3 regions of the Mesorhizobium sp. M7A.F.Ca.US.007.01.2.1 genome follow, and region 1 is predicted to be linked to each of the others. Evidence: riboswitches for the same ligand, from Rfam matches in the RefSeq annotation. Region 1 holds a riboswitch; each other region holds the start of a gene.
The links. Region 1 has a riboswitch for cobalamin ahead of EN949_RS17165 (DUF1636 family protein). Riboswitches for the same ligand answer to the same signal wherever they lie in the genome.

Region 1 (7,437 bases):
GGCATGGCGGGCGACGCTGTCGACCCAGAGGTCGACGGACATCGGATGGCGCAGGTCGCGCAACGCCGCCAGCCGCATCGAGGGCAGGCGGTCGGCATCGGCCTTCCACGCTGCCGCCAGTCCGGCGAGGTCGCTGTCGGTGAAGGACAGCGCCACGATATCCGCCGGAGTCTGCCGCAGATCGACCGGCTCGGCGAGGTCGTCGAGCGAGGCGGATGTCGTGGTGAGGATGTGCATCGCGACCCGTGTCCGAAATCAGCCGGCGAGTATACGCTCGATCGCCGGGCGGTTCAGCCCCTTCAGGCCGATGACGACGAGGCGCGAACGGCGGTCATCCTCAGCGGTCCAGGCACGGTCATAGTAATGATTGACGCGCGGTCCGACGGCCTGCAGCAACAGCCGCATCGGCTTGCCGCCGACCTCGACGAAGCCTTTTACACGCAGCACGTTCTCTTCTTCGGCGACGATGGCGACGCGCTTTGCCAGCTCGTCCGGATTGGCGATCGAGGCAATATCGACAATGAAGGTGTCGAAGTCGTCGTGCTCGTGGTCGAATGCGCCGTCATGATGGGATTTGCGGTTTTCGATGTCGTCCTCGACGGCGAGACCGAGCCCGAGCAGCACCGAGGGATCGACCTTGCCATGCGACGTCGGCACGATCTTTACGGCGCGGGCGGAGTGTTCGCCAATGATGGCATTGGCGCGGGCAGTGCCGGCGGCGTCCATCAGGTCGCTCTTCGACAGGATGATCAGGTCGGCGCAGGCGATCTGGTCCTCGAACACTTCTTCCACCGGATCGTCGTGGTCGAGTGTCTCGTCCCCGGCGCGCTGCGCCTGCAGGGCATCCATGTCGTTGGCGACGCGGCCTTCGGCCAATGCCGGTCCGTCGACCACGGCGATGACGCTATCGACGGTCACCCGGCTTTTCACGCTCGGCCACTGAAAGGCCTGGACCAGCGGCTTGGGCAGTGCCAGGCCCGAGGTTTCGATCAGGATATGGTCGACCTTCGGCGTCAGCGACAGGATTTGGTCGAGCGCCGGGACGAAATCATCGGCGACAGTGCAGCAGATACAGCCATTGGCCAGTTCGACGATGTTTTCCTCCGGACAAGTATCGATGCCGCAACCTTTGAGAATCTCGCCGTCGATGCCGATGTCGCCGAATTCGTTGACGATGATGGCAATGCGCTTGCCGCCGGCGTTTTCCAGGAGATGGCGGACCAGCGTCGTCTTGCCGGCGCCGAGGAAGCCAGTGACGACGGTGCAGGGAACGCGGGAGAGGTTCGCAGACGAATCTGAGGCAGTCATGGTCAGTCCTTCAGCATGTCGAGGGGAGGGATGCGGGCAACGAGGCCACGCTTCAGGCTATCGGGACGGCCACGCCAGGGAATGAGACCGTCGGTCGAGGTGGCGAAAAGCTTGGCGCCCGTGACGAGGTCGGCGCCGCTGGTCGCGGTCAGGTCGCCGAAGACATAGCTCCAGCAGCCGTCGCGCAGGATCGCGGCGCTGAGGCGCCGCTTGCAATTGCCAAGGCATTCGACGCTGCGGATGCGGATATCGTCGCCAGCGGCGGCGCGGCGCGTGTCGTCCGTCAGCAATTCGCCGGCGCGGGGATGAGCGTCGGAGCCGGTCTCATTGCGGCAGGAGGCGCAGACGATGATCGTGACGCCGGCCAAGGCATCATCATGGCCGGACGAAATATCCGCTGTGCCAGCCGAAAAACTGCTGTCGTGGTCCAAAGATCGGGCTCCTTGCCCGGAAACCCGCCGGGCGATCGGATTCTACAGTCGCAGACGGCAGGTCTCCTGGCTCGCGAGTCATCGCCTTGGGTAGCCGCCTTCCCGGGAATTCCCAGTGGTTTTCGGCCTTGGCTCTTCGCTTACAGTTGCGGGGACAGCCGCGGATTTGGGATTTTGCCCCGCACCGCATTCCCTCTTAGCCCTTGCCGTTGCGGGCAAGGGACCATCTGGAACCGGATTTAGGCTTTTGCGGGCGGCGGTGTCAACGCGAGCTTACGACACGGCTATGTCGGCCAGCGCCGCGCCCAAATCGCCGGCAGGCGTCACTTCGATGCGTTCGAGCCCGAGCCAACCTTGCATCTGCTTCAATTCCTCGAACAGCTCCGCAGCGGTTTCAGGCGGCGCACCGGGCTCGGCATAGGCCGCATGGACCCGCAGTATGCTGGCCGGGCGATCGGCCTTGAGGTCGACGCGTGCCACGATCCTGTCGCCGAGCAGGAACGGCAGGACATAATAGCCATACTGCCGCTTGTCGGCCGGTGTGTAGATCTCGATGCGGTAGTGGAAATCGAACAGCCGCTCGGTGCGCGAGCGCTCGAAGACGACCGGATCGAAGGGTGCCAGCAAGGCGCGGGCCTCGACTTTGCGCGGCAGACGGGCGTCCCGGTGAAGATAGGCCGGCTTGTCCCAGCCTTCGACACGCACCGGCAGCAACTCGCCCGTTTCAACCAGTTCCTCCAACCGGCCTTTCATATCGGCCGGCGACAGGCGGAAATAGTCGCGCAAATCGCTTGAAGTCGCCACGCCGTGGGCGCGGGCGGAAATGCGCAGCAATTCGCGGTGCGCGTCCTCAGGCGTCGGCACCGGCAGATCGAGGATCGCCTGCGGCAGCACGCGCTCGGGCAGGTCATAGAAGCGCTCGAAACCGCGGCGGTGCGCCGTGGTGATGCGGCCGGCCCAGAACAGCCATTCGAAGGCGTGTTTGGCATCGCTCCAGCCCCACCAGCCGCCCGAACCTTTCTGGCCCTCCAGCGCGGAAGCGGCGATCGGGCCGCGCTCGGCGACCTCGCGGTAGATCTCTTCGATGTAGGCGGCGTGCTCGCGGCCCCATTTGGCGAGACCCAGATACATTTCCTCGCCCCGCTCGGCGCGCTGCATGCGCCAGCGCATCAGCGGGTATGTCTCGACCGGCAGGAAGGACGCCTCGTGCGCCCAGTATTCGAAAACCGTGCGCTTACGCGTCACGGCCGCGTTGTCGAGCAGCGAGAACGGGTAGGGGCCAAGGCGCGAATAGAGCGGCATATAATGAGCGCGCACCACCGCGCTGACGGAATCGATCTGCAACAGGCCGGTGCGGGAGAGCGTGCGGGCAAAATGCCGGCGGTCGGGCGTGCCGGTCGGGCGAGGATCGAGGAACCCTTGGGCGGCAAGGGCGATGCGCCGGGCCATCGGGAGCGAGATCTTTTCCTTCATGCAGGTATCACTTTGACGTGTTTTGACCGAGGGTCGAATGGCTGATTCCAACCCATGCTAGCAGGGTTTTGGCAGCATTCATGTCAGGAGAGAAAAGTGGAGTAAAAAGCGAAGGAAATCAAACAGGAGCGGATCGGACCAGTTTGCCGCGATATGCCGTCCAGGTCGATGTTTTGAACAAGGTTTGACTTGCTTCGCTGGAAGTGCTGCGCTAACCCTCGCCGCGTTGCAGCATAGGCCCTTAAAACGGTTCAGCGGTTAAACTGTCACGCTTCCGCATTAGGGTCCGGTGCTGTAATCAACGTGGATTGGCGCCAACGGAAAGCCGAGCATGAACGCACTCTTGAGCTCATACCTGCCCATCGTCCTGTTCATAGGCGTGGCGCTGGTTGTCGGCCTGGCGCTGCTGGCCGCGCCCTTCCTGGTGGCCTACCGCAATCCCGATCCCGAAAAGCTTTCCGCCTACGAGTGCGGTTTCAACTCGTTCGACGACGCCCGCATGAAGTTCGACATCCGTTTCTACCTGGTGTCGATCCTGTTCATCATCTTCGACCTGGAAGTAGCCTTCCTGTTTCCGTGGGCGGTGTCGTTTTCGAAGATCGGCATGCTCGGTTTCTGGTCGATGATGGTTTTTTTGGCGGTGCTGACCATCGGCTTTGCCTATGAATGGAAAAAAGGAGCGCTGGAATGGGATTGAACGACAGTTCAGGCACCCTCGTCGCGCCGAAGCCCAAGGGCATCATCGATCCCAACACCGGCAGGCCGGTGGGGGAGGACGATCCCTTCTTCCTCGAGATCAACAACGAGTTGGCCGACAAGGGCTTTCTGGTCACTTCGACCGAGGCGCTCATCACCTGGGCGCGCAGCGGGTCGCTGATGTTCATGACGTTCGGCCTCGCCTGCTGCGCGGTCGAGATGATCCACACCTCGATGCCGCGCTATGATTCGGAGCGGTTCGGCGTCGCGCCACGCGCGTCTCCGCGCCAGTCCGACATCATGATCGTCGCCGGCACGCTGACCAACAAGATGGCGCCGGCGCTGCGCAAGGTCTACGACCAGATGCCGGAGCCGCGCTACGTCATCTCGATGGGCTCCTGCGCCAATGGCGGCGGCTATTACCACTATTCCTATTCGGTGGTGCGCGGCTGCGACCGCATCGTGCCGGTCGACATCTATGTGCCCGGCTGTCCGCCGAGCGCCGAAGCGCTGCTCTACGGCATTCTTCTCTTGCAGAAGAAGATCCGCCGCACCGGCACGATCGAACGGTAAATCCATGACCGCATCCCTGAGCGAACTGTCGACCTATCTCGGCGAGAAGCTGATCGGCCGCGTGAACGAGGCTGATATCGCCTATGGCGAACTCACCATCCATGTCGAGCCGCGCGATCTGGTCGAGGTGATGACCTTCCTGCGCGACGATGCGCGCTGCCAGTTCATCTCGATCATCGATGTCTGCGGCGCCGACTATCCGTCGCGGGCCAAGCGTTTCGACGTCGTCTATCACCTGTTGTCGCCGAAGCAGAATGTGCGCGTCCGCGTCAAGGTGCAGGCCGACGAGGAAACCATGGTGCCGTCGATCACCGGCGTCTATCCCGGCGCCGACTGGTTCGAGCGCGAGACCTACGATCTCTACGGCGTTTTGTTCTCCGGCCATCCCGACCTGCGCCGCCTGCTGACCGACTATGGCTTCGAAGGCCATCCCTTGCGCAAGGATTTCCCGCTGACCGGCTTCGTCGAGGTGCGCTACGACGACGAGGCCAAGCGCGTTATCTATGAGCCGGTCGAGCTCAAGCAGGAATTCCGCAATTTCGATTTTCTGTCCCCGTGGGAAGGTACGGATTACGTGCTGCCGGGTGACGAGAAGGCAAAGCAGTAAATGGCTGAAACCTCCGTCCGCAACTTCAACATCAATTTCGGCCCGCAACACCCCGCGGCGCACGGCGTTTTGCGCCTTGTGCTGGAGCTGGACGGCGAAGTCGTCGATCGCGTCGATCCGCATATCGGACTGCTGCATCGCGGTACCGAAAAGCTGATCGAAGCCAAAACCTATCTGCAGGCGGTACCCTATCTCGACCGGCTCGACTATTGCGCGCCGATGAACCAGGAACATGCCTTTGCGCTGGCCGCCGAGCGTCTGCTCGGCATCGAGGTGCCGAAGCGTGGCCAGGTGATCCGCGTTCTCTACAGCGAGATCGGCCGCATCATGTCGCACATCCTCAATGTGACGACGCAGGCGATGGACGTCGGTGCGCTGACGCCGCCGCTGTGGGGCTTCGTCGAACGCGAAAAGCTGATGGTGTTCTATGAGCGCGCCTCCGGTTCGCGCATGCATGCCGCTTATTTTCGGCCCGGCGGCGTCCATCAGGACCTGCCGCGTCAACTGGTCGAGGACATCGGCAAGTGGATCGACCCGTTCCTGAAGTCGATCGACGACCTCGACCGGCTGCTGACCGGCAACCGCATCTTCAAGCAGCGCAATGTCGATATTGGCATCGTCTCGCTGGCGGATGCCTGGGCCTGGGGTTTTTCGGGCGTGATGGTGCGTGGCTCGGGTGCAGCCTGGGATCTGCGCAAGTCGCAACCCTATGAATGCTATTCGGAGATGGATTTCGATATTCCGATCGGCAAGAACGGCGACTGCTTCGACCGCTACCTCGTGCGCATGGAAGAAATGCGCCAGTCGGCGAAGATTATGCGCCAGTGCGTCGACCTTTTGCTCGGCAAGGAGAGCACCGGCCCGGTGTCGAACCTCGATGGCAAGGTGGTGCCGCCCAAGCGCCAGGCAATGAAGCGCTCGATGGAAGCGCTGATCCATCACTTCAAGCTCTACACCGAGGGTTATCGCGTGCCGGCCGGCGAGGTTTACGCCGCTGTCGAGGCGCCGAAGGGCGAATTCGGCGTCTATCTGGTTTCCGACGGCTCCAACAAGCCCTACCGCTGCAAGCTGCGCGCGCCGGGTTTCGCGCATCTGCAGGCGATGGATTTCCTCTGCCGCGGCCACATGCTGGCCGACGTCACCGCCGTTCTCGGCTCCCTCGACATCGTGTTTGGTGAGGTCGATCGCTAAATGTCAGTCCGCCGTCTCGCAGAAGCCAGCGTCCAGCCAGCATCCTTCGCCTTCAACCGGGCGAATGCCGCGGCTGCGAAGCAATGGATCAAGAAGTACCCGAAGGGCCGTGAACAGTCGGCCATCATCCCGCTTCTGATGATAGCACAGGAGCAGGAAGGTTGGGTGACGAAGGCGGCGATCGAGACGATCTCCGACATGCTCGGCATGCCGCGCATCCGCGGGCTGGAAGTCGCGACCTTCTACACGCAGTACCAGTTGAATCCGGTCGGCACGCGTGCGCACATCCAGGTCTGCGGCACCACGCCCTGCATGCTGCGCGGTTCGGAAGCGCTGATGGATGTCTGCCGCTCCAAAGTCCATCACGACCAGTTCCACACCAACGACAAGGGAACCTTGTCCTGGGAAGAGGTGGAATGCCTCGGTGCCTGCGTCAACGCGCCGATGGTGATGATCTTCAAGGACACGTTCGAGGATCTGACGCCGGAACGCCTGGCTGAAATCATCGATCTCTATGACGCCGGCAAGGGTGCTGCGGTGGAACCGGGGCCGCAGAATGGCCGCACCGGCTCGGAGCCGGCCTCCGGCCTCACCACGCTGAAGAGCGAAAAGGCGATCCTCAAGTCGACCCGCGACAGGGAAGCCAGGGAGGCGGCCAAGGCCGCCAGGGCGGCACCCGACGCGATCGTCGCAGCGCCGGTGCCGGCCGCGGCCCCTGTCGCACCGTCCAACACCAGCAAGCCGAAGACCGACGCCCCTGAAACCAGCCCGGCGTTGAAGACGCCTTCAAAAACCAAGGTCGCGCCGGCGGTTGAAAAGGCGGCGAGTGTTGCCGCTCCACTGCATTCGGCCGCCAATGCCAACAAGGCAGACTCCAAAGTCGAGCAGGTTTCCAAGCAGCGCAGTGGCCCCATCACCAAGGCCGAGCCGGCCTCCGCCTTCAAGGCGCCAGAGGTCAAGGTACCGGCCGCCAAGCCGGCCAAACCGTCGCTCGGGGACAAGAACCGCCCGGCCGGCATCGACAGGCCGGCACAGGTCGATGACCTCAAACTGATCTCCGGCGTCGGCCCCAAGATCGAGGGCATCCTGCATACGCTGGGCATCTTTACCTTCGCGCAGGTCGCGTCGTGGAAGAAGGCCGAACGCGAGTGGGTGGAT
Region 2 (7,437 bases), on a different contig from region 1:
AAACCGGCGCAACAAGCGGAGCTGGTGGCGGCGGAGTAGCAGTGCCGACGTCTTTAGATCACCCGCACAGCGGCAAAACACGATGAAACGATCGGGCAATCCCGATCAGGGCTTGCTGGTCTCTAGCTCAGAATACGCTTCGCGAAACCGGGCGCTCGACGGCCGGAGACAACCCATCCGCACGCCCTCCCGACGCTTGCTCGCGTGAAGGCTCGATGGCAACCGCAGGTGCGGGAACGGGGGCCGGCAGAACCACCAGTTGCGGCACCTGCTTGAAGGAAAAGCCGCCGCGGATGCCGCCCATCTTGCCGGCGACGATGCCCATGGCCGCCTTTTCAAGGCTGCGATCATAGCGCGTTTCGGCTGTGGCCGGCGCGACGATGACGGCGCAAAGCGCTGCGCCGTACAGAAGCGTTTTCATTGTTGTTGTCTCCCTGCCTGATCACGATCTAGCAGGGCGCCGTTGAAAAACGGCCAAGAGACACGGTAAGCAAAGCGCCAAACGGCAGCGTAAACAACGCGTTAAGAACGTTGGCCGGCAAACTGATTCAAGTCACTGAGACTTTGATTCAGGCGCGCTGGGCGCGAACCGTATGCCCGAGCGCGACGAACACGGTGCGCACGATGCCGGCAGCATCGAGCCCGGCATCGGCATACATCTTTTCCGGCTTCGCGTGGTCGGTAAACACGTCGGGCAGCACCAGCGGGCGCACCTTCAGGCCGCTTTCCAGCAGGCCTTCATGGGCGAGGAACTGCAGCACATGGCTGGCGAAGCCGCCGACGGCGCCCTCCTCCACCGTCACCAGAACCTCATGCGAGCGGGCCAGCCGCCGGATCAGATCCTCGTCGAGCGGCTTGGCGAAACGGGCGTCGGCGACCGTGGTGGAAAGCCCGGCAGCCCCTAGCTCCTCGGCGGCGATCAGGCAATCCTGCAGCCGTGTGCCGAAGGACAGCAATGCTACCTTGGTGCCCTCCCTGACGATGCGGCCCTTGCCGATTTCGAGCACGGAGCCACGCTCCGGCATGTCGACGCCAACGCCATTGCCGCGCGGATAGCGAAAGGCGATCGGGCCGTCATCATAGCTTGCCGCGGTGCGTACCATGTGGCGCAGCTCCGCCTCGTCGGCCGCCGCCATCACCACGAAGCCCGGCAGTGTCGCCAGGAAGGTGGTGTCGAAGGCGCCGCAATGGGTGGCGCCATCGGCGCCGACGAAGCCGGCGCGGTCGATGGGAAAGCGCACCGGTAATTTCTGGATGGCGACGTCGTGGACGACCTGGTCGTAGGCGCGCTGCAGGAAGGTGGAATAGATGGCCGCGAACGGCTTGTAGCCTTCGGTGGCGAGGCCGGCGGCGAAGGTCACCGCGTGCTGTTCGGCGATGCCGACATCGAAGGTCCTCGACGGGAACGCTTCGCCGAACAGGTCGAGGCCGGTACCGCTCGGCATGGCTGCGGTGACGGCGACGATGCGGTCGTCCTCGCGGCCCTCCTGGACCAGGCTTTCGGCGAACACCTTGGTGTAGGCCGGTGCGTTGGCCGGCGCCTTGGCCTGCGCGCCGGTGATGACGTCGAACTTGTTGACGCCGTGATATTTGTCGGCGGCGGCTTCCGCCGGCGCATAGCCCTTGCCCTTCTGGGTGACGACATGGATGAGCACCGGGCCTTCGCCATTGTCTCGGACATTTTTCAGGACCGGGATCAGATGCTCCAGATTGTGGCCGTCGATCGGGCCGATGTGATAGAAGCCGAGTTCCTCGAACAGCGTGCCGCCGGTGACGTAGCCGCGTGCATGCTCGACCGCCCTTGTGATCGCACGATCCGCACGCTTGCCGAGATAAGACGTCAGTTTTTTGCCGAAATCGCGCAGGCCGATATAGGCCTTGCCGGAGGCCAGCCGCGCCAGATAGGCGCTCATGGCGCCGGTTGGCGGCGCGATCGACATGTCGTTGTCGTTGAGAATGACGATCAGCCGTGCATCGAGTGCGCCGGCATTGTTCATCGCCTCGTAGGCCATGCCGGCAGACATGGCGCCGTCGCCGATGACGGCGATGACATTGTTGCGGCCGCCGGAGAGATCGCGGGCCGCGGCCATGCCGAGGCCGGCCGATATCGATGTCGAGGAGTGGGCAGCGCCGAATGGATCGTACTCGCTCTCGGCGCGGCGGGTGAAGCCGGACAGGCCGCCTTCCTGGCGCAGCGTGCGGATACGGTCGCGGCGGCCGGTCAGGATCTTGTGCGGATAGGCCTGGTGGCCGACATCCCAGATCAGCCGGTCGTCCGGGGTGTTGAAGACATAGTGCAGCGCCACCGTCAGCTCGACCACGCCAAGGCCGGCGCCCAGATGACCACCCGTGCGGGATACCGCGTCGACCAGCTCGGCGCGAAGCTCGGACGCCAGTTGCGGCAGCTCACTCTCGGCAAGCATGCGCAGGTCGGCCGGGATGCGGGCCTTGTCGAGAAGCGGCGTATGCGGCGTTGCGTTCACGGTGCTCAGGCTTTCGGTTGATGGGCGAAATAGGCCGCCGGCCGGCGAAAGTAAATGCGTGTCAGTGACGCGGATCAGACTGTGGTCTTTTGCTTCTATGCAGGTCGTTTCCCCAAAACCGGGCCACTTTGGGCGACAGGCATCAGCTTTCCGGCAGCGGAATGAACTCTTCCTCGTCTCCTGGAACGATGTCGAAGCGGCCTGTCTTCCATTCCTCTTTCGCTTGTTCGATACGCTCTTTCGACGACGAGACGAAATTCCACCAGATGTAACGCTTCGAACCAAGAGAGGCGCCGCCGAACAGCATGAAATGCGCCCCGGTCTGCGACGACACGACGATCTCGTCACCGGGACGGAACACCAGCAGCCGTTCGGCTGGGAACACATCGCCCGAAATCGAGACCTCGCCTTCCAGCGTGTAAATGGCGCGCTCTTCCGCATCGGCAGGGATTTTCACGCTGGCGCCGGGCGCCAGGCGCAGGTCGGCGTAGAGCGTCTCCGAATCGGCCCTGACCGGGGACCGTAATCCTTGGAAATCGCCGATGATGAGGCGCCCGTTGACGCCTTCGGCATCAATCTCGGGAAGCCTGAGCGCTCCTGTGTTCTCGAACACAGGAGCCACCTCTTCCTTGTCGTCCGGCAGCGCCAGCCATGTCTGCAGGCCGGATACCGACATCGGCGCGCCACGCAGTTCCTCCGGCGTACGCTCCGAATGGACGATGCCGCGGCCGGCGGTCATCAAATTCACGTCGCCGGGCTGAATGACCATTTCGGTGCCGAGGGAGTCGCGGTGCCGGATCTTGCCGTCGAACAGATAGGTGACCGTCGACAGTCCGATATGCGGATGCGGACGGACGTCCAGCGCCTGGCCGGCCCGCAGGATCGCGGGACCCATGCGGTCGAAGAAGATGAACGGACCGACCAACCGCCTTTTTGCCGTTGGCAGGGCACGGCGCACCTGAAAACCACCGATGTCCTTGGCGTTCGGAACGACCATCAATTCGATCTGATCGCTGGCGAACGCATCGCCCACCTCAGGGTCTTTCCCGGGGAAGAAGCTCATGGACTCTCCTTGTCGGTGGTCGAAGGCCGCCTGGCCGCATCAGGCAAAGCGGATGGCCGCCTTTGCCCGCAGCTTGGCCGCCACCTCTTCGCGATTGCGCGGATGCTGATGGGTTTCCAGGGAATCGAGCAGTTCGCGCGCCGAGGCCGCGATGGCGTCGACGGCATGATCGAAGGCGTGCTGGTTCTGCTTCGAGGGTCGCGTCGTTCCGCTCAGCTTGCGGACGAACTGAAGGGCCGCGTCGCGCACCTCGTCATTGGTTGCCGGCGGATCAAAATTGAACAGGGTCTTGATGTTTCTGCACATCGCTTCCGTATCTCCTCTTGTCCTTGAGCTGTTTCAATCGCAACGAGTTATAGCCTCGATCATGATCATGTCCAAAAACCGGTGAGGCGAGGCCATCGTTCGGACCGGCCTCAATCCGCGTCGAGGGGCTCCGTTCCAACCGGCTTGCCGTCGCGCGACAGCCTGATCTTCTCGACCTTGTCCTCGGCGGCCTTCAGCAGCCGGTCGCAATGCGCCTTCAGCGCCTCGCCACGTTCATAGATCCTGATCGACTGGTCGAGCGGCACGTCGCCACGCTCCAGATCATCGACGATCTTCTCCAGCGCATCGAGTGCCTGCTCGAAGCTCATCGCCTTGACGTCTTCGTTGGTCTCACCAGCCATCATTCATCCTTTCATCAGTCGCCCGACATGGGCGGCGACCGAAAATGCCAATCCCTGCAGATCGTAGCCGCCCTCGAGCAGGCTTACGAGCCGGTTGCCGCTGTGGCGTGCCGCGCGCTGCATCAACTGGCCGGTTGCCCAATCGAAATCATCCTCGGTCAGATTGATCTCGGCCAGCGGATCGCGGTGGTGCGCGTCGAACCCGGCCGAAATGATGATCAGGTCGGGCGCGAAATTGTCGAGCGCGGGCAGGACGCGCGACAGGAAGGCATCGCGAAACACTTCGCTGCCGGTCTGCGGCGCCAGCGGTGCGTTGACGATGTTGCCGGCGCCCGTTTCGGTCTTCGCTCCGGTGCCGGGATAAAGCGGCATCTGGTGTGTCGAGCAATAGAGCACCGAGGGATCGTCCCAGAAAATATCCTGCGTGCCATTGCCGTGATGCACGTCCCAGTCGACGATGGCAACGCGCTCGACACCGTGTTTCTTCTGCGCATAACGCGCCGCGATCGCCGCCGTGTTGAACAGGCAGAAGCCCATGGCCGTGGTCTTTTCGGCATGATGGCCGGGCGGCCGGGCGGCGACGAAGACGTTGTCGGCGCGGCCCGAAAAGACATCATCGACGGCGGCGTTGGCGGCGCCGATCGCGGTGATCGCCGCTTGCCAGCTCTTCGGACTGGCAGTGGTGTCGGCATCGATGCGGGCAATCCCCTCGTCGGGAATGGCGGCGCGCACGCGGGCGACGAAATCGGCGGGATGCGCGTAGAGGATGGTGGCCTCGTCGCCTTCCGGCGCCTGGATACGATCGAGCCCGGCAAAGGCTTCCTCATCGAGCACGCGCTCGATGGCACGCAGGCGGTCGGGCCGCTCGGGATGTCCGGGCGGCGTGAGATGCTCGAGGAAGATCGGATGCGTGTAGAGACGGGTGGTCATCGTCCTAATCTAGTGACCCGGATCGACAAAGGCCATGCACGGCCGGCCGATGACTGGGGAAAATCGCGCCTGCGTCCATTCGTGTCGCCGCAGGCATTGGCCTCGCCGGCGCTTCGGCGTAAAGTCCTTGGCACTGCCTGGTGCCCGCCGCAAGCGGGAGAATCGGGAACACGGTTGAATTCCGTGGCGTGCCCAACGCTGTGAGGGGGACCGCGCCGGTAAATGCCACTGTCGATGACGGGAAGGCACCGGACGCGGGTTGATCCCAAGCCAGAAGACCGGCCTGGCAGGCATCGTCATCCGCATGGTCGGGCGGGTGGCATCAGAGCGACGTGCGTCCATTTGGACGCACAAAGTACGCTCTGACCGTTTTGAATCTGCAATCGCAAGGGGACAAGCGATGCCGGAACAGATGACCGCTGCCATTGACGATGGATTTGACCAGAATGCGCGCGATGCGGTCTATCGCGCCATGTTCACGCGGCGCGACGTGCGCAGCCATTTCCTGCCCAACGCGATCGATGACGACGTGCTGGCGCGGCTGCTGCTTGCCGCCCATCACGCGCCATCGGTCGGCTTCATGCAGCCATGGAATTTCATTGTCATTCGCGATGCCGGACGACGAGCGGAGGTGCGCGACCTGTTCCTGGCCGCGCGCGAGCAGGAACTGCCGGCGATCGAGGCGGAAAAACAGGCGCTGTACCGCAAGCTCAAGCTGGAAGGCATCTGCGAAAGCGCGCTCAACATCTGCATCACTTGCGACCGGCAGCGCTCGAAGGGTTCGCCGCTGGGACGCTGGCACAATCCGGAGATGGATCTCTACAGCACCGTCTGCGCGGTGCAGAATTTCTGGCTGGCCGCGCGTGCCGAGGGCGTTGGCGTCGGCTGGGTGAGCATCATCGAGGCTGAGGCGCTGAAGCGGCTGTTGGCCATTCCGGATCACGTAACGCCAATCGCCTATCTCTGCGTCGGCCGTGTTTCCGAGTTCGCTTCCAAACCGGACCTTGAAACGCATGGTTGGGGACGGCGGCTGCCGCTGCCGGAACTGATCATGAGCGAGACGTTTTCCGGGCAAGGCGAGACACAGCTCAAGTCCACCGTGGCGCGCCTCAACACCGTTTCTGCCTCACCAGACACCACCTGCCCGGCCGATCAGGGTGTGGCGCCGGCCGTACCCCAGCGCGAACCGCCGAAGGAGGCGAGCGCCTTGTCCTTGAGCTCCCTGAACTTCGACGACGCCTCGGCCAACCGGGCGTCCCAGGCCGGATCCGGCACCTGGCCCGCGATGGTCTTGAAATAGACCTGCATCAGGCAAGCGATGGCGAAAGGCTCGATGAAGGCCGCCTTGAATGCCCAGGCGAAGACGATGGCGAGCACGAAGGCCCAGCCGGCGAGCTGGCTGGGCATCAGGAACAGAATGGCGCCGGCAGGCGCCAGCATCATCAGAAAGATGACGAACGACACGCCCCACATGATGACCGCCAGCCAGACGGCGTTCTTGACCATGACCTTGCCGTTCTGGGCATAGAGCACGACGCCTTGGCGCGCCGTCTCGAAGGGTGAGGCTGAATTGATGCGGATGTTGTAGCCGAGGATGATCTCGTCGACATAGGTCAGCGACAGGCGGATCACCGTGTTGATGAAGGAGACCAGGCCGCTCAGGCCCGGTATCGGCAGGAAGGCGGCGATACCGCCGAGCAGGCCGGTGATGGCGCGGATGGCACCCTTGACGAGTTGGTCGACGACGAAAAGGATATTGGCCTCGGCAAAACGCTGGGTGACGACATCCCTGGCGTAGGCGATCTGGTCCTGACCGCCGGGAATGTCGCGGCCGTCGATCAGATGAACCATGACGGCGATGTGGCCGGCCTTGACGATATAGAGGATGTATTCGCGGATCCAGTAGACCGCGATCGAGACGATGCCAAACCCGACCACGCCGCCCCACAGGGCAAAGGACATGGGCCCGTCGGGATCGGTGGAGATATGGCCGACGCCATAGCCGACCGAGGCACCGGTGCCGGTCGCCATGATGTAGGCCAGCGTGATGCCGAAATAGACGATCATACGAAAGACGATGAACGGCCAGGTCCGCATCATGATGGACACCGACCGGCCGATCTCGAAATCCCACATGTGCCCCGAATCTCCGCCTCAGAGATGGTGGAAGAGGATGAACTCAACCCGGCGATTGTCAATTGCCGGCCCTGGCACCACAGGGCGACGAATTCTGGGCAACGGTTTTCTTTCGCAGCCTTTCGCCGGCGCGTTGTCTGACGGAGCATCAAACGAA
Region 3 (7,437 bases), on a different contig from region 1:
CAGGGCAGGGGATAGAGCAGGCCCAGTGCGATGCTGATGGCGATGGCGGCGATGTAGATCAGCGGCGGCCACGGTATGAGCCCCGGCTTCGGCTGGTTCTCGGTCATTCGGCCCCTCCCTCCATCAACTTGCTGTCGGTCTTGACGGTGCACATGCCGGCGAGATCGGACAAATGCGCTTTCCACTCCGCAGTCTGATCGTTGTTGTAGAGCCTATCAAGCGTGGACTCGCCCTCGAGCGTATCGAGCATGCAGACACAGTAGCTCGTACAGAACTCGGTGTCGCGCGACTGCTCGCAGGACAGCTGACAGGTTTTGAGGAAATTCACCTGCGGGGTTTCGACCTGCGCCGGCATGATCTGCGAGAACAGCCAGACGCAGCCGATCAGCAGCGGCTGATGGATCAAATAGAAAGCCAGGCTGTGCCGGCCGATGAAGACCAGCGGGTTGGCCAAGCGACCGGGCGCCAGATTGGCAAGCCTGGCAAGCAGGCCGGCACCTGCGGCGAGTTTCGTCACCGCGATGCCCGCAAGTACCGCGCCGAACCACGGAAACAGCGGAACGTAGTCGTTGGAGCGCGGATTGATCGCCGACAGGCCGACCCACCACAGCCATGGGTGATCGAAGGCCTCGAAGCGCAGATAGACGGGGGCGGCGATAACGACCGCGGCGACGACAAGCGTCAGCAGCGCCGGCAGGCGCAGGAAGGCGAGACCGAGCAGGCTGGCCAGCGCGATCTCGTGCAAGATGCCGAAGAAGATGAAGCCGTCCGGAGTGGCTATGCGGGTGACGACCGAAATCGCGATCGCGGCTCCGGCGACCATGGCGAACCGCTTCCAGAAGCCGTTCCAGCGGATTTGTCGGCCGTGGGCGAGATACAGGCTGACGCCGACCAGGAACAGGAAGGTCGAGGCGATGCAGCGCGCGTAGATCTTCCACCAGCCGAAGGCGGTCAGGCCGGGATCGGTGTAGCCGAAGAACTCCAGATCCCAGGTGAAATGGTAGCTTGCCATGGCGATCAGCGCGATGCCGCGCACGATGTCGATGGCGACGATGCGCTTTGGTCGATCCTGAACGGGTGCGGTCGGCGTTTGGATGCTCATGGTCTCGCATTCTGATTCAGCCCCGCTGGAGGACTATCACGGTTGCCCGGGACAAAAGAAGACCGGCAACCCTGCCGATAGCGCCGGATCAGCCGCGGCATTGGGCCAGTGCCGGAAAGCCTTTGGCCGGCTTCGCTTTTGCCGGATGCACGTCGGTTTCCTCTTATTGGCGCTGAGGTCGCCACGGCAGATTTGACCCGGTGAATCTGCTTCGGGGAAAGCAATGTCCACCCATGTGCGCCATCCGATCTGGCTACCGGCCCTCAAGGCCGCGGACGCGCGCACCTTCGCTTCGCTCTATGCGGTCGAATCCTTCGCCCGCGCCACGGTGTCGAGCGTCATCCCGATCCAGGCCTATGAGATCCTGCACAACGAGCAGATCGTCTCGATCCTCTACACCGTCGTGGCGATGCTCGGCCTGTCGGTGACATTGTTCATGCCGATGCTGATCCGCCGCTTTGCCCGGCGCTGGGTCTACACGGCGGGCGCCTGCCTGCTGGCCATCGGCTCGCTGTTCTTCGTCACCGACACGCTTGCCGGGCAACTGGCCGGCATGCTGTGCCGGGTGATGGGCGCCAGCGCGCTGTCGATCACGCTCAACCTCTACATCATGGACCACATCCGCAAGACCGACTTCATGCAGGCCGAATCGCTGCGCATGGCGTGGTCGATGCTGGCCTGGACCGGTGGGCCGACGCTCGGCATCTTCCTCTACACGCGCTTCGGCGTCTATGCCGCGCATGGCGCGGTGGCCGTGTTCGCGTTAGCCCTGCTGGCATTGTTCTGGACCTACCGGCTCGGCGACAACCCGTCGATCCGTCCCGGCAAGACGCGACCAGCCAATCCGCTCGCCAATATCGGCCGCTTCATCGCCCAGCCCAGGCTCAGGCTGGCCTGGCTGATCGCGTTTGGGCGCTCCTGTTTCTGGACGACGTTCTTCGTCTATGGGCCGCTGTTCATGGTCATTACGGGTGAGGGCAAGCTGGCCGGCGGCCTGCTGGTTTCGGCCGGCAACGCGCTTTTGTTCATGGCGATTTTCTGGGGCAAGGCGGGAAAGCGCTTTGGCGGCCGCAGGACCATGACATTTGCCTATTTCGCCATGTCGGTCGCGCTTCTGGCGGCGGGCTTCGTCGGCGAAACCGTGCCGCTGCTCACCGGCGCCTTCCTGCTCTGCGGCGCCTTCTTCACCATTGCACTCGACGCGCTCGGCTCGACCGCCTTCATGCGCTCGGTGCGCTCCTATGAAAGATCGCAGATGGCGGCGGTCTATCGCACCTATCTCGACTTTTCCGAGCTGACGCCGCCGCTGGTCTATTCGGTGGTGCTGGCCTTCTTCGGCCTGGGCTCGGTGTTCGTCACGCTCGGCCTGCTGGCGGCGGTCTGCGGCTTCGTGACTTGGCGCTATCTGCCGAAATCGCTTTGACCTTCATGGCGCATTCGCAACGGTCGCCGGCGGAATTTGGTTTGCCGGACGCGAGGATTCTGCCTATAGTCGCCGGTGTCGCCGGTTCCATTTTGGAGCCAAGAGGGAATGCGGTAAGGGCGGATTTCGCCCAATGCCGTGGCTGCCCCCGCAACTGTGTGCGGTAGTCCTCTCCATATGCCACTGAAGATTTTTCTTCGGGAAGGTGGGGAAGGACGCTGATCCGTGAGCCAGGAGACCTGCCGGCGACAGGAAACTGACTTCGATGCCCTCGGGTGGAGGGCGAAAGGACAAGACATGACTACCGCTTCCGTCTCCCTCGGCGCTTCCGTCTCCTCGCAGTCGCGCTTCATGCAGCTCGCGCTTGCCGCGCTGCTCGGCATTTTCGTGATGGGCTTTGTCGGCTTCTCGCATATCGATGCGGTCCACAATGCGGCTCACGACTATCGCCATTCGATGGCATTTCCCTGCCACTGACGAGGGGCTGACATCATGAACCTGTTTCGCAACGTCGTGTTCATCGCGGCGATCGCAGGGCTCGTGGCCGGCGTCGTTCTTGCCTGCGTGCAGGCCTATGCGACCGTGCCGCTGATCCTGAAGGCGGAAGTCTACGAACAGGCGGGCGGCGGGCATCACCATGACCATGCCGCTCCGGCAGCAGCGAATAGCAATGCCATGAGCGCAGCCGCTCCGGCCCCTGCCGAAGCGACTGCTGCGGCGGAAGACGAGGGCTGGGCGCCGGCAGACGGTTTCGAGCGTTTCGCCTTCAGCGTGCTTGCCAACATCGTCACCGGCATCGGCTTCGGATTGATCCTGGTCGCGGTTTCCGAATTCGCCGGCGGTATCGGTGGTTGGCGCCAGGGCGTGTTCTGGGGCTTGGCCGGCTTTGCCGTGTTCACGCTGGCGCCGGGCCTCGGCCTGCCGCCGGAACTGCCGGCCATGCCGGCCGCCGATCTCACCCAGCGCCAGATCTGGTGGTGGGCAACGGTGGCGGCAACCGCTGCCGGTCTCGGCCTGATCGCGTTCCGCAAGTCGCTGCCGCTGGCGATCCTTGCCGTCCTTTTGATCGTCGCACCGCATGTTGTCGGGGCACCGCAGCCCGACAGTTACGAGACGGCGATTCCGGAAGGGCTGCATCACCAGTTCGTGGTGGCGGTGACCGTGACCAATCTGGTGTTCTGGCTGGTGCTCGGCGCGGTTGTCGGCGTGGTGCGCGGCCGCTTCACCGGCACCGCGACCAGCCTGCGCGACAGCTTTGCCTGATCGCAAGACACTGACCTTCCTCATCGGCGGTGCGCGCTCCGGCAAGAGCGCGCGCGCCGAAATTTTGGCGACCGCCTTGCCGCCGCCCTGGACCTATATCGCCACGGCGCAAGCCTATGATGACGAGATGCGTGAGCGCATCGCGTTGCACCGGTCGCGGCGCGGCGAAGGCTGGACGACCATCGACGCACCGCTCGACCTCGCCGACGCGCTTGCCGCCTTGCCGGACGATCGGCCGGTGCTTGTCGACTGCCTGACGCTGTGGCTGACCAACCATATGCTGGCCGAACACGATCTGGACCTTGAATGCCGGCGATTGGCGGACGTGCTGTCGCGGCCGCGCGGACCCTGGTTCGTGGTGTCCAATGAAGTCGGCCAAGGCATCGTGCCGGACAATGCACTGGCGCGCCGCTTTCGCGATGCCGCCGGCCGGCTCAACCAGCAGGTCGCGGCGATTGCCGATACGGTGCTGCTGATGGTGGCGGGGCTGCCGCTCAAGGTGAAATGATATGACCGATATCGACAATAAGGATGAAGAGCGCCACCGCGCCAAGATGGCCAAGCGCAAGGCGGTGCAGGATGCCGAGGTGGCGAGCAAGACGGTCGAGAAGGGATTGCTCATCGTCAACACCGGCCCGGGCAAAGGCAAGACCACGGCCGCCTTCGGGCTGGCGCTGCGGATGCTCGGCTACGGCAAGCGCGTCGGTGTCGTCCAGTTCATCAAGGGCAAGTGGCACACCGGCGAGAAGGACGCCTTCGCCGCCTTCGGCGACCGTGTCGTGTGGCACGCGATGGGCGAGGGGTTCACCTGGGAAACCCAGGATCTGAAGCGCGACATCGCTGCCGCCGAAGCCGCCTGGGCCAAGGTGCTCGAACTGATGGCCGATCCGTCGATCAGCCTGCTGGTGCTCGACGAATTGAACATTGCGCTGCGCTACGACTATCTCGATCTCGACAGAGTGGTTGGCGCGCTAAAAGCGCGGCGCGAGGGCCTGCATGTCGTTGTCACCGGCCGCAACGCCAAGCCGGCGCTGGTCGAGGCCGCAGACCTCGTCACCGAAATGAGCGTGACCAAGCATCATTTTTCCGCCGGCGTGAAAGCGCAGCAGGGGATCGAGTTCTGAGTGTTCCTCAACCTCCCCAGACGGGGGAGGGTGAGGTTAGGTCACAACGATGACAACGACCGAAACCAACCCGAACAGAGCGATCAGCAGATAGTCGGCGACGCGATAGAGTTTCAGCGCCTGCCTGATGTCGAGGCTGTCGGCTTCACGCCGCCCACCTTCGCCCATGAAGACGTCGTCGACCAGCACGCCGCCATAGAAGCGCGGGCCGGCGAGCGCCAGGCCGAGCGCACCGGCCATCGCCGCTTCCGGCCAGCCGGCATTGGGCGAGCGGTGTTTTTTCGCGTCGCGCCGCACCGCATGCCAGGCTTTTTTCGCATCAGCGCCTTTGACGAAGAACGCCGCCAGCACGATCAGAAGCGCCGTCAGCCGCGACGCCGGCAGGTTGATCCAATCGTCAAAGCGCGCCGCCGCCCAGCCGAACGCCTCGTGGCGCGGGGTGCGGTGGCCGATCATCGAATCGGCGGTGTTGGCGGCCTTGTAGGCGGCGCCGCCGGCCAGGCCGCCGACGCCGGTCCAGAAGGCGGGGGCGACGATGCCGTCGGAAAAGTTCTCGGCCAGGCTCTCGATCGCCGCGCGGCAGACACCGGCCCTGTCGAGCGTTTCAGGGTCGCGACCGACGATCCGCGAAACGGCAAGGCGGGCCAAAGCAAGGCCGCCGGTGTCGAGGGCGTCAGCCACCGCCTCGACATGCTCATAGAGGCTCCTCTGCGACAGCAGCGACGTTGCCAGAAGGGCCGTGATGACCAGGCCCATGGGAACGAACCAGAACAGGATCTGTACGCTGAGGCCGATCACCGCCGACACCAGCACGATGACCAGCAGCGCCTGGACACCGCGCTTGCGACGCAGCGCGTCGGGATCAGTGGCGCGGTTGAGCCTGCGGTCGAGAAAGGATATCAGCCTGCCGAACCACGTCACCGGATGGCCGATGGCGCGAAACAGCCAGTCGGGATAACCGAGGGCGAATTCGACGACCAATGACAGGAAAGCGATCAGGACTGACATGAAGCTTCTTAATGGGGCGGTTGTGGACCATGGTGGAAGTCTTGGCCGCGCGAGGGTGCTTTTCCCCAACGCCCTGCTGCCTTTCGTCGACCTCTCGACCGGTATCAATCCGCACTCCTACCCGCTTTTCGACCTGCCCGCCACCTCGCTGTCGCGGTTGCCGGAAGCCGCGCGCACACGCGACCTGACAGAGATCGCGGCCAGTACTTACGGCGCGCCGTCGCCAGCCAACGTCGTGGCGGCGCCGGGCACGCAGATCCTGTTGCCGCGCGTTGCGTCGCTCATTTCGCCCGGCAAGGCATTGGTGCTGGGTCCGACCTACGCCGAACATGCCCGCGCTGCCGCGATCGCCGGGCACCAGGTGGCGGAGGTCGATAATTTCGAAGCGTTGGCGGACGCCGACCTCGTCATCATCGTCAATCCGAACAATCCGGATGGACGTGTCATAGAGCGCGACCGGTTGCTGGCTCTGGCCGCCGGATTGCGCGCCAAGGGCGGACTGCTGGTCGTCGACGAGGCGTTCATGGATGTCGGCCCGCGTCAGCACAGCCTCGCGGGCGATGTCGGTCAGGGCGGCCTCGTCGTGCTGCGCTCGTTCGGCAAGTTCTTTGGCCTGGCCGGGCTGCGGCTCGGCTTTGCACTTTCCGATACTGCGACGGTCGACCGGCTGGATACGCAGTTCGGACCATGGGCCGTCGCCGGCCCGGCGCTGGAATATGGCGTCCGCGCGCTTGCCGACATCGGGTGGCAGGACGTGATGCGGGCGTCGTTGGCCGGTGAATCGGCGCGTCTCGATGCGCTTTTCGGCCGCTTCGGCGTTCCTGTTGCGGGCGGAACCACACTGTATCGTTTCCTCAGTCTGACCAATGCCGCCGATTTGTTTGCAGCGCTCGGCGAGCGCGGCATCCTGCTTCGCCATTTTGCCGACCGGCCTGACGTTCTGCGCACCGGCCTGCCGGGCAGTGAGGAGGAATGGCAGCGGCTCGAATCCGCACTTGCCGAATGGGCGTCGCGGCGCAAGCATCAATCGAAGGGTTCAAAACAATGATCCATGTCTGCTCGCTGGCAAAGATCGAGGAAACGGTGGCCAGGACCGGCGCCGACCGCATGCTTTCGCTGCTCGCCGCCGGAACGGAGGTGGTGCGGCCGGCCTCGATCTCGAGGGAAAACCACCTGCATCTGGTCATGCACGACATCGCGGTGGCGCAGGACGGCATGACCATGCCGGGCGAAGACCATGTCCGCAATCTGCTCGATTTCGCGCGCCGGTGGGACCGGGCAAGGCCGATGCTCGTGCATTGCTATGCCGGCATCAGCCGCTCGACGGCTTCGGCCTATATCATCGCGGCAGCACTGGCGCCGAAGCGTGACGAGGCCGAATTGGCGCGGACGCTGCGGGCGCTGTCGCCTTCGGCAACGCCCAATCCGCGACTGATCGCCGTGGCCGATGCGTTGCTTGAGCGCAACGGCCGCATGGTCGAGGCGATCGAATCGATCGGGCGCGGCGCGGACGCCTT

Region 2: linked by a shared signal. The riboswitch ahead of bluB (5,6-dimethylbenzimidazole synthase) and the one ahead of EN949_RS17165 (DUF1636 family protein) in region 1 are both predicted to bind cobalamin.
Region 3: linked by a shared signal. The riboswitch ahead of EN949_RS16690 (CbtB domain-containing protein) and the one ahead of EN949_RS17165 (DUF1636 family protein) in region 1 are both predicted to bind cobalamin.

The regions. Positions count from the first base shown of each region.
Region 1 covers NZ_RZQP01000086.1:197-7,633, forward strand. Annotated here, with positions in the region: partial or broken gene EN949_RS17155 (cobaltochelatase subunit CobN) at 1-237, opposite strand, end outside; gene cobW (cobalamin biosynthesis protein CobW) at 256-1,308, opposite strand; gene EN949_RS17165 (DUF1636 family protein) at 1,311-1,739, opposite strand; cobalamin riboswitch at 1,778-1,982, opposite strand; gene EN949_RS17170 (winged helix-turn-helix domain-containing protein) at 2,013-3,212, opposite strand; gene EN949_RS17175 (NADH-quinone oxidoreductase subunit A) at 3,544-3,909, shown strand; gene EN949_RS17180 (NADH-quinone oxidoreductase subunit B) at 3,900-4,481, shown strand; gene EN949_RS17185 (NADH-quinone oxidoreductase subunit C) at 4,486-5,088, shown strand; gene EN949_RS17190 (NADH-quinone oxidoreductase subunit D) at 5,089-6,279, shown strand; gene EN949_RS17195 (NADH-quinone oxidoreductase subunit E) at 6,280-7,437, shown strand, end outside.
Region 2 covers NZ_RZQP01000208.1:3,843-11,279, forward strand. Annotated here, with positions in the region: gene EN949_RS27475 (GNAT family N-acetyltransferase) at 1-39, shown strand, start outside; gene EN949_RS27480 (hypothetical protein) at 128-421, opposite strand; gene dxs (1-deoxy-D-xylulose-5-phosphate synthase) at 570-2,483, opposite strand; gene EN949_RS27490 (pirin family protein) at 2,626-3,546, opposite strand; gene EN949_RS27495 (DUF2277 domain-containing protein) at 3,586-3,852, opposite strand; gene EN949_RS27500 (exodeoxyribonuclease VII small subunit) at 3,963-4,214, opposite strand; gene EN949_RS27505 (histone deacetylase family protein) at 4,218-5,144, opposite strand; cobalamin riboswitch at 5,266-5,446, shown strand; partial or broken gene bluB (5,6-dimethylbenzimidazole synthase) at 5,557-6,174, shown strand; gene EN949_RS27515 (hypothetical protein) at 6,297-7,280, opposite strand.
Region 3 covers NZ_RZQP01000082.1:8,066-15,502, reverse strand. Annotated here, with positions in the region: gene EN949_RS16705 (isoprenylcysteine carboxylmethyltransferase family protein) at 1-107, opposite strand, end outside; gene EN949_RS16700 (DUF1624 domain-containing protein) at 104-1,102, opposite strand; gene EN949_RS16695 (MFS transporter) at 1,326-2,525, shown strand; cobalamin riboswitch at 2,591-2,787, shown strand; gene EN949_RS16690 (CbtB domain-containing protein) at 2,823-3,002, shown strand; gene EN949_RS16685 (CbtA family protein) at 3,018-3,788, shown strand; gene cobU (bifunctional adenosylcobinamide kinase/adenosylcobinamide-phosphate guanylyltransferase) at 3,781-4,296, shown strand; gene cobO (cob(I)yrinic acid a,c-diamide adenosyltransferase) at 4,298-4,912, shown strand; gene cbiB (adenosylcobinamide-phosphate synthase CbiB) at 4,949-5,920, opposite strand; gene cobD (threonine-phosphate decarboxylase CobD) at 5,919-6,968, shown strand; gene EN949_RS16660 (tyrosine phosphatase family protein) at 6,965-7,437, shown strand, end outside.